One region of the Blautia sp. CAG:237 genome, then DNA from elsewhere that is predicted to be linked to it. Evidence: predicted binding sites of a transcription regulator. Region 1 holds the regulator's gene; the other holds the start of a gene.
The links. Region 1 encodes HrcA, which represses chaperone genes, less so after heat shock. Its sites were predicted from a motif close to TGTTAGCACTCNNNNNNNNNGAGTGCTAACA; they were not measured.

Region 2: a site for HrcA is predicted at 2,247-2,277, ahead of groES (co-chaperone GroES). Genes of this name have one in related genera too.

Annotation. Positions count from the first base shown of each region.
Region 1 is NZ_FR886716.1:1,484-6,174, reverse strand. Features, by position in the region: partial or broken gene QZL69_RS05315 (Hsp70 family protein) at 1-344, opposite strand, end outside; gene grpE (nucleotide exchange factor GrpE) at 385-1,017, opposite strand; gene hrcA (heat-inducible transcriptional repressor HrcA) at 1,047-2,099, opposite strand; gene QZL69_RS05300 (pyridoxal phosphate-dependent aminotransferase) at 2,342-3,499, opposite strand; gene uvrB (excinuclease ABC subunit UvrB) at 3,593-4,691, opposite strand, start outside.
Region 2 is NZ_FR886726.1:24,009-28,699, forward strand. Features, by position in the region: gene topA (type I DNA topoisomerase) at 1-1,065, shown strand, start outside; gene codY (GTP-sensing pleiotropic transcriptional regulator CodY) at 1,196-1,981, shown strand; gene groES (co-chaperone GroES) at 2,317-2,601, shown strand; gene groL (chaperonin GroEL) at 2,640-4,265, shown strand; gene QZL69_RS06475 (DUF6106 family protein) at 4,355-4,691, shown strand, end outside.

The DNA.
Region 1 (4,691 bases):
ACTGCTTCTGAAACAGTTTCTCCAAGATATCCTTCTGCGTCTTTTTTCAGTTTCTGAAGGATCATAGCGGAGATTTCCTGCGGAGAATATTTCTTCTCGTCGATGGTTACACGATAGTCTGTACCCATCTCTCTCTTGATGGAGGAGATTGTTCTGTCAGCGTTTGTTACTGCCTGACGTTTTGCAGGCTCACCTACAAGACGTTCTCCTGTTTTTGTGAAAGCAACTACGGATGGTGTTGTTCTTGCACCTTCTGTATTAGCGATAACGGTTGGCTGTCCACCTTCCATTACGGCTACACAACTGTTTGTTGTACCTAAGTCAATACCAATGATTTTTCCCATGATAAAATTCCTCCTGATAAATATCTAAATATATGAAATATTAATTAGCCACTTTAACCATGCTGTGACGAACTACGAATCCTTTATAGGTGTAACCTTTCTGAAGTTCCTCTACAACAATGTTCTCTCCGACAGATTCATCCTCCACATGCATGACTGCGTTGTGGAAATCTGGATTGAATTCCTTGCCGACTGCTTCGATCGGTTCTACTCCCATGCCTTCCATTGTGGTGGTAAGCTGTTTGTAGATCTTCTCCATTCCATCAGCAAACGGATCATCCTGTGGTGCCTGTGCAAGTCCTCTCTCAAAATTATCCACAACCGGAAGGATCTTCTCGATGATGTCCTTTGCTCCGATCACATACATGCTGGATTTCTCTTTCTCTGTACGTTTACGGAAGTTATCGAACTCAGCCATGTTACGTTTCAGTCTGTCTGTCAGTTCTTCGATCTGCTGTTCTAATTTATTGTCTTTTTTCTTCTTGCCGAAGAAAGATGTTTTGGATTTGGTTTCTTTATCGTCGTCTGCCTCAGGGGCTTTCTCCGCTTCTGCGTCCTGTCCTGCCGTTGCTTCCGGCGATTCTTCTGTCGGCTCGTTCACAGTTTCTGTTTCCGGAATGTCTTTCTCTGTTTCTTCCTGCTCATTTGCCGTGTTTTTATTTTCTTCTGACACCTTTGTTTTACCGCCTTTCTGCCTGGCTGCTAGCCGTCTTCATTGCTTTTATTTTTTATGAAAACCTGATCAAGTTCGACCTTGAGGGTCTTCAAGCTGTTTACTACATTCTCGTAATCCATTCGCTTCGGTCCTACAATACCGATCGTTCCATGCATTCCCTCTCCCAGTTCATAGGTTGCGGTTACAACGCTGCAATCCTTCATGGTCGAGATCGGAAGTTCGTCTCCGATGTACACCTGAACTCCGGTATTGTCATCTGCCATCCGCTCCTTGACCAGATCTACCAGCTGCTGCTTCTCCTCGAAAGTGGAGATCAGTCCGGTTGCTCTCGTCGTATCCGATAACTCCGGATACTTGAAGAAGTTCGTGGCTCCTGACGTATAGATTTCCATGTCGTCCTCATCCACATGAATCGTAGCTGCCACTGCATCCAGCACCTTGGCCACCAGCTTACTGTGAATACCTGCCTGTTCCTTAAGTCTGGCGATCATTCCAAGATTGATATCCTGGATCGGCAGTCCGTTCAGATTGGTATTCAGAAGCAGGTTCAGCTTCAGGATCGTCTCATCGTCCATCTCTTCATCCAGATCGATGATCTGATTTCGGATGACGTTGCCTTCGCATACAACAACTGCTACCAGCTGCAATTCATTGACACGGGATAACTGAATAAATTTCAGTTTGCTTCCGCTGTACTGAGGAACCGAAACCATCGTTGCGTAATTGGTGTTCGAGGCGAGGACACGTGCTACATTCTTAAGCACTTTCTCCATCTTATCTGTCTTCTCGATCATCAGATTACGGATCTCTGCAATCTCGTCTTCCTTCTCCCGCATCAGTTCATCCACATAAAGCCTGTAGCCCTTATCAGAAGGTATTCTTCCTGCCGATGTATGTGGCTGAACGATATATCCCATGTCTGTCAGATCAGACATCTCGTTCCGGATTGTTGCTGAGCTGACATTCAGATCCTTGTCCTTGGAAATCGTCCTGGATCCTACTGGTTCGCCTGTCTCCATGTATGTCCTGATGATCGCCTTGAGAATCCGTTTCTTACGATCTGTCAGTTGTTCATCCATGTTCCCAGCTCCTTTCCGTTTAGTCTGTTAGCACTCATCATTAAGGAGTGCTAACATCTATAGTGTTAAGATAGCACTGTCGTTATTATTTGTCAACAGATAATTACGAATTTTTTGAAAAAAACATAAAAATCACAGTTCCGACACAGATAGGGAAACTCCGACAATTCTGGCGGGACCTTCTCTGTGTTCGACACTGTGATTCTCTTAATCTTCCTGTATTATGATATATCTGTTTTACTTTACAGACCGCTTCTGCGGATCGCTTCTACTACTTCTTTGATCTTCTCCGGAGGGAGTACCAGTGCGAAACGTACATATCCTTCTCCGTGCGGGCCAAAGCTTGCTCCTGGTGTCACGATGACGCCGGCTTTTTCCATCAGTTCCATACAGAATGCCATGCTGTCTGTACGTCCTCCCGGGATCCTTGCCCAGACGAACATCGTTCCCTTGCCATTTGGAAGGTCCCAGCCGATCTCGCGGAGACCATTGCAGAGTGCATCCCTTCTCTCCTGATACATCTGGCACTGCTCCTGAACGCTTTCAAGAGGTCCTTTGAGTGCCGCGATCGCTGCTTTCTGGATCGGAAGGAACATTCCGAAATCAATCTGGCTTCTGAGTTTGCGGAGTGCCGCGATCACATCCGGGCGGCCTACGAGAAAACTGATCCTTGCGCCTGTTACATTAAAGGACTTGGAAAGGCTGAAGAATTCTACACCGATCTCCTTTGCTCCTTCTGTTGCGAGGAAACTTCCACCATGTGCTCCGTCAAAGATGATATCGCTGTATGCATTATCATGGATAATCAAGATATCATATTTCTTCGCAAATGCTACGATCTCTTCGTAAAGTCCTGGTGTGGCAATGCTTCCTACCGGGTTGGATGGCAGAGAAACTACCATGTATTTGGCTTTGCGTGCTACTTCCTCCGGGATATCCTTTACATATGGAAGAAAATCGTGCTCTGCGACAAGCGGGTAGTAGTATGGCTCTGCCCCTGCCATCAGGCTTCCTGCTGCAAATACCGGATAGCATGGATCCGGAAGAAGGACAACATCTCCCTCATCGCAGAGTGCCATTCCAAGATGTCCCATTCCTTCCTGGCTGCCGTAAACGGTCATGACCATGTCCGGTGTCAGCTCTACGTCAAAACGTTTCTTATAATAGTCACAGACTGCTTCCAGAAGTTCCGGGAGATCCCTGAGACTGTATTTCCAGTTATTGTCATCCATGGCCGCCTCTGCCAGAGCTTTCTTGATGTGTTCCGGTGTTTTGAAGTCCGGCGTTCCCACACTCATATTATAAATTTTCATACCCTGTGCTTCCAGTTCCATACGTCTGTTATTCAGGGCTGCAAAGATTTCTTCTCCAAATCTGTCTAATCTCTTGGAAAACTGCATATCGATTTACCTCTTTCGTTTCTGTTCAAGCATCATACCTGCCGTTCGTTCTATTGTAGCACTCTCTCCATTACTGTACAAGAGTAAAGTACACTAGTCATCCAATTCTTCCAGATTTTTCTTAAGTTCGATCATCTTGTCACGGAGTTCTGCTGCCTGTTCGAAGTTCAGACTTGCTGCTGCTTCGCGCATCTGCTTCTCGACTTTGGTAATCAGCTTGGTAAGTTCTTTGCGGTTCATGGACTCCGGATCTTTCTTGAGTTTCGCTTCGGTCTCAGCAACCGCCTTGGAAACTGTGATCAGGTCGCGGACTGCTTTCTTAATTGTGGTCGGCGTGATTCCATGTTCTTTGTTGTAGGCTTCCTGGATGCTTCTTCTTCGCTCGGTCTCCTGGATGGCTTTTCGCATGGAATCGGTCATGACATCTGCGTACATGATAACGTGACCTTCGCTGTTTCGGGCGGCTCGGCCGATCGTCTGGATCAGGGAAACTTCTGAACGGAGGAAACCTTCTTTGTCTGCATCGAGGATTGCAACCAGTGTGATCTCCGGGATGTCAAGGCCCTCTCGGAGAAGGTTGATTCCGACAAGTACGTCAAAGACATCCAGTCGCATATCGCGGATGATCTCCGCACGTTCCAGCGTGTCAATGTCGGAATGAAGGTAACGCACACGGATACCTACATCCTTCATATATTCTGTCAGGTCTTCTGCCATTCGTTTGGTCAGGGTCGTGATCAGGATCTTGTGGCCCTTGTCCACTTCTTTGTTTACTTCGCTGATCAGATCGTCGATCTGTCCTTCGACCGGGCGGACTTCTACCTTCGGATCGAGAAGTCCTGTCGGACGGATGATCTGTTCTGCACGGAGAAGTTCGTGCTCTGCCTCATACTGTCCCGGTGTTGCAGAGACAAACAGGACCTGGTCGAGTTTGTTTTCGAACTCATCGAAGCTTAACGGGCGGTTGTCCTTGGCAGATGGCAGGCGGAAACCGTAGTCGACAAGCGTCTGCTTACGGCTTTGGTCTCCGGCGTACATTCCACCGACCTGAGAGACTGTTTTGTGGGACTCATCTATAATAAGAAGAAAATCATCCTTAAAGTAGTCCATCAGGGTATATGGCGGCTGGCCCGGTGCAAGCCCGGTAAGGTGTCTCGAGTAGTTCTCGATTCCGGAACAGAAGCCGGTTTCT
Region 2 (4,691 bases), on a different contig from region 1:
AAAGAGCAGAAGATCCAGGATGCGCATGAGGCAATCCGACCGACCGACATCACCAGACTGCCGGCAATGATCAAGGAATCTCTTTCCAGAGACCAGTTCCGTCTGTATCAGCTGATCTGGAAACGTTTTACTGCCAGCAGAATGGCGGCAGCCAGATATGAGACAACTTCTGTAAAGATCGGAGCAGGAGAATATACTTTCACCGTTGCGGCTTCCAAGGTAGTATTTGATGGTTTCTTATCCGTCTATACACAGGAAGAGGATAACCAGAAAGGCAATGTCCTGAGTCAGTCCCTGGAAAAAGGCATGAAACTTACTCTGGAAGAACTCAAACCGGAGCAGCATTTCACACAGCCGCCGGCACATTACACAGAGGCGTCCCTCGTCAAGGCGCTGGAGGAACAGGGCATCGGACGACCGAGTACTTATGCGCCTACGATCACAACGATCATCAGCAGACGTTACGTTTCCAAGGAACAGAAGAACCTCTATGTGACAGAACTTGGAGAGGTTGTCAACAACATCATGAAACAGGCATTCCCAAGCATCGTGGATGTGCGCTTTACGGCGATGATGGAAGGCCTTCTGGACTGCGTGGAGGCAGGCACTGTCCAGTGGAAGACGGTTGTCAGAAACTTCTACCCTGACCTCAAGAAAGACGTAGATGCAGCTGAGAAAGAACTGGAAAAAGTTGATATCCAGGATGAAGTCACAGAGGAAGTCTGTGATGTCTGCGGCAGAAATATGGTCATCAAGTACGGACCTCACGGAAGATTTCTTGCCTGTCCGGGATTCCCGGAGTGCAGAAACACCAAGCCTTATTACGAAAAGATCGGTGTTGCCTGCCCGAAATGCGGCAAGGATGTCGTCCTTAAGAAAACACAGAAGGGACGTAAGTATTACGGATGTATTGACAATCCGGAATGCGATTTTATGTCCTGGCAGAAACCGTCAGACAAGAAGTGCCCTGTCTGCGGAAGCTATATGATCGAAAAAGGAAATAAACTGGTCTGCAGTCAGGAAACCTGCGGTTATGTAGAGGCAAAAACAAAAGAAGAAGACTGAATATAAGAATTTTCTGAAAATGCAGATAAAATCGAAAAAAATATAAAAATATCTTGCTTTTTCGTGGTGAAGCGTGTACTATTATCTTATAAAGATGGTTACATCGAATAAATCATTGAAGGAGGCCAAGATGAGCGTTCAGTTGTTAGATAAAACAAGAAAAATTAACAAACTTTTGCACAATAGCAGTTCCAGTAAGGTTGTGTTCAATGACATCTGTCAGGTTCTGATGGAGACTTTAAGTTCCAATATCCTGGTACTGAGCAAGAAGGGCAAAGTCTTAGGCATCAGTTTATGCCCGGGTGTGAAGGAAATAACTGAACTGATTGAGGATAACGTTGGCGGACACGTAGATGAATTGTTGAACGAGCGTTTTTTGGGAGTTTTATCAACTAAGGAAAATGTGAATCTTCAGACTTTAGGGTTTGAGCACGTTGACAGCAGCTGCCAGGGTATCATCAATCCGATCGATATTGCCGGCGAACGTCTGGGAACAGTTTTCATGTATCGTGATAATAAGCCATACGATATCGAGGATATCATTGTCAGTGAATACGGCACAACCGTAGTAGGGCTTGAAATGATGCGTGCAGTACACGAAGAGAATGCAGAAGAGGACCGTAAGCAGCAGGTTGTCAAATCAGCCTTCAACACTCTGTCATTCTCCGAACTGGAAGCGATTATCCATATCTTTGACGAGCTGGATGGCGAAGAGGGAATCCTGGTTGCGAGCAAGATTGCAGACCGTGTGGGAATCACCAGATCCGTGATCGTAAATGCGCTCCGTAAATTCGAGAGTGCAGGTGTTATCGAGTCCCGTTCTTCCGGTATGAAGGGAACCTACATCAAGGTTCTCAATGAAGTGATCTTCGACGAACTCGAAGAGATCAAAGCACAGAGAAACAAGAAAGCATGATCAGAGACTGATCAGAAATAAGAGTCTAAGAAAGCTCTTCTTCATCGGGCGTATGTCTGGTGAGAAGGAGCTTTTTTTTGCGCTGTACAGCAAGGAGGCACCGGATGCGTGTCCGCTGATCCTGTATAAAAAATTACTGAAAAACAGTAAAATAAGAAAATTAAAGAAAATCAAAGAAAAAAAGAGATAATATCTAAAAATACAGTAATTTATGACGATGAAAAGAGTTGCAGAAAATAACGGAATTAAATAATATAAGGACAGTGATTAGCACTCAAACGAAATGAGTGCTAGTAATCGAAAAGCAAGGCAACAATAAAGGAGGAAAATAGATCATGAAATTAGTACCTTTAGGCGACAGAGTTGTATTAAAACAGTTAGAAGCAGAGGAAACAACAAAATCCGGTATCGTACTTCCGGGTCAGGCACAGGAGAAACCACAGCAGGCAGAAGTTATCGCTGTAGGACCTGGCGGAGTTGTTGAAGGCAAAGAAGTTAAAATGGAAGTTAAAGTAGGAAACAAAGTTATCTACTCCAAATACGCAGGAACAGAAGTAAAACTTGACGGCGAAGAATACATCATCGTAAAACAGAATGATATTCTTGCAATCGTTGAATAATTATATTAAATCGACATTATTTTAGGAGGACAGTCATCATGGCAAAAGAAATTAAATTCGGCGCAGAAGCAAGAGCCGCACTTGAAGCTGGTGTAAACAAACTTGCAGATACAGTAAGAGTAACAATCGGACCAAAAGGAAGAAACGTAGTACTTGACAAACAGTTTGGTGCTCCGCTCATCACAAACGATGGTGTTACGATCGCAAAAGAGATCGAACTGGAAGACGGATTCGAAAACATGGGCGCACAGCTCATCAAAGAAGTTGCATCCAAGACAAATGATGTAGCTGGTGATGGTACTACAACAGCAACTGTTCTTGCTCAGGCAATGGTTCACGAAGGAATGAAGAACCTGGCAGCAGGCGCTAACCCGATCATCCTCAGAAAAGGAATGAAAAAAGCTACTGACACAGCAGTAGAAGCTATCAAAGAAATGAGCCAGAAGATTAGCGGCAAAGCACAGATCGCAAACGTTGCTGCAATCTCTGCAAGTGATGAAGAAGTTGGTCAGCTCGTTGCAGACGCAATGGAAAAAGTTTCCAACGACGGTGTTATCACAGTAGAAGAATCCAAGACCATGCATACAGAACTTGACCTGGTAGAAGGTATGCAGTTTGACCGTGGATATATTTCCGCATACATGTCTACAGACATGGAAAAAATGGAAGCAAATCTGGAAGATCCATACATCCTGATCACTGACAAGAAGATCAGCAACATTCAGGAGATCCTTCCATTACTGGAGCAGGTTGTTCAGGCAGGTGCCAAACTTCTCATCATCGCTGAGGATGTGGAGGGTGAAGCTCTGACAACTCTGATCGTAAACAAATTAAGAGGAACCTTCCAGGTAGTAGCTGTCAAAGCTCCTGGATATGGTGACAGAAGAAAAGAAATGCTTCAGGATATCGCTATCCTGACAGGCGGACAGGTAATCTCTGATGAACTTGGACTGGACCTCAAAGAAGCTACCATGCAGCAGCTTGGACGTGCAAAATCTGTCAAAGTTGCAAAAGAAAACACAGTTATCGTTGACGGACTTGGAGACAAGAAAGCAATCGAAGACCGTGTTGCACAGATCCGTGGACAGATCGAAGAGACAAAATCCGAATTCGACAAAGAAAAATTACAGGAAAGACTTGCAAAACTGGCAGGCGGCGTAGCTGTTATCCGTGTTGGTGCTGCAACTGAAACTGAAATGAAAGAAGCAAAACTTCGTCTGGAAGATGCTCTTGCAGCTACAAGAGCAGCAGTAGAAGAAGGAATCATCGCAGGCGGTGGATCTGCTTATATCCATGCTTCCAAGAAAGTTGCTGAACTGGTTGCAACTCTGGAAGGTGATGAGAAGACAGGTGCAAATGTTATCCTCAAATCTCTGGAAGCTCCGTTATTCCACATTTCTGCAAATGCAGGACTGGAAGGTTCTGTCATCATCAATAAAGTAAGAGAATCTGAGCCAGGAATCGGATTTGATGCCCTGAACGAGAGATATGTAGACATGGTAGGAGCAGGTATCCTTGACCCGGTTAAGGTTACAAGAAGTGCCCTTCAGAACGCTACAAGTGTTGCATCCACTCTGCTTACAACAGAATCCGTAGTTGCAACGATCAAAGAAGATACTCCGGCTATGCCGGCAGGCGCACCAGGAATGGGCGGAATGATGTAATTAAAGTTTTCTAAATATCAGACCAGCGTCATAGACGCTGGTCTTCTTTTATGATAGAATAATGAAAAACAAAAGAAAGGAAAACAGAGATGAGTGATTTATATTCTGAATTTCTGGTAAAGAAAGAGCCGACATCCAAAGACGCCATAACAAAATATGGCCTGATCGGTCTGACCGTGCTTGCCGCTGTAGCAGGACTTTTATTCAATTTCCTGTTCCTTCTGGCAGCAGTTGTGCTTGGAATCGCATGCTACTTTATCGTGCCGAAGACAGACCTCGAATACGAGTATCTTTTTGTAAACGGAGAGATGGACATTGACATGGTCATGGCGAAATCCAAACGTAAGAAGGCCAAGACAGTGAACATCAGGGAGGCTGACCTTGTAGCCTCTCTGGATTCACACCGCCTGGATTATTACAACAGCA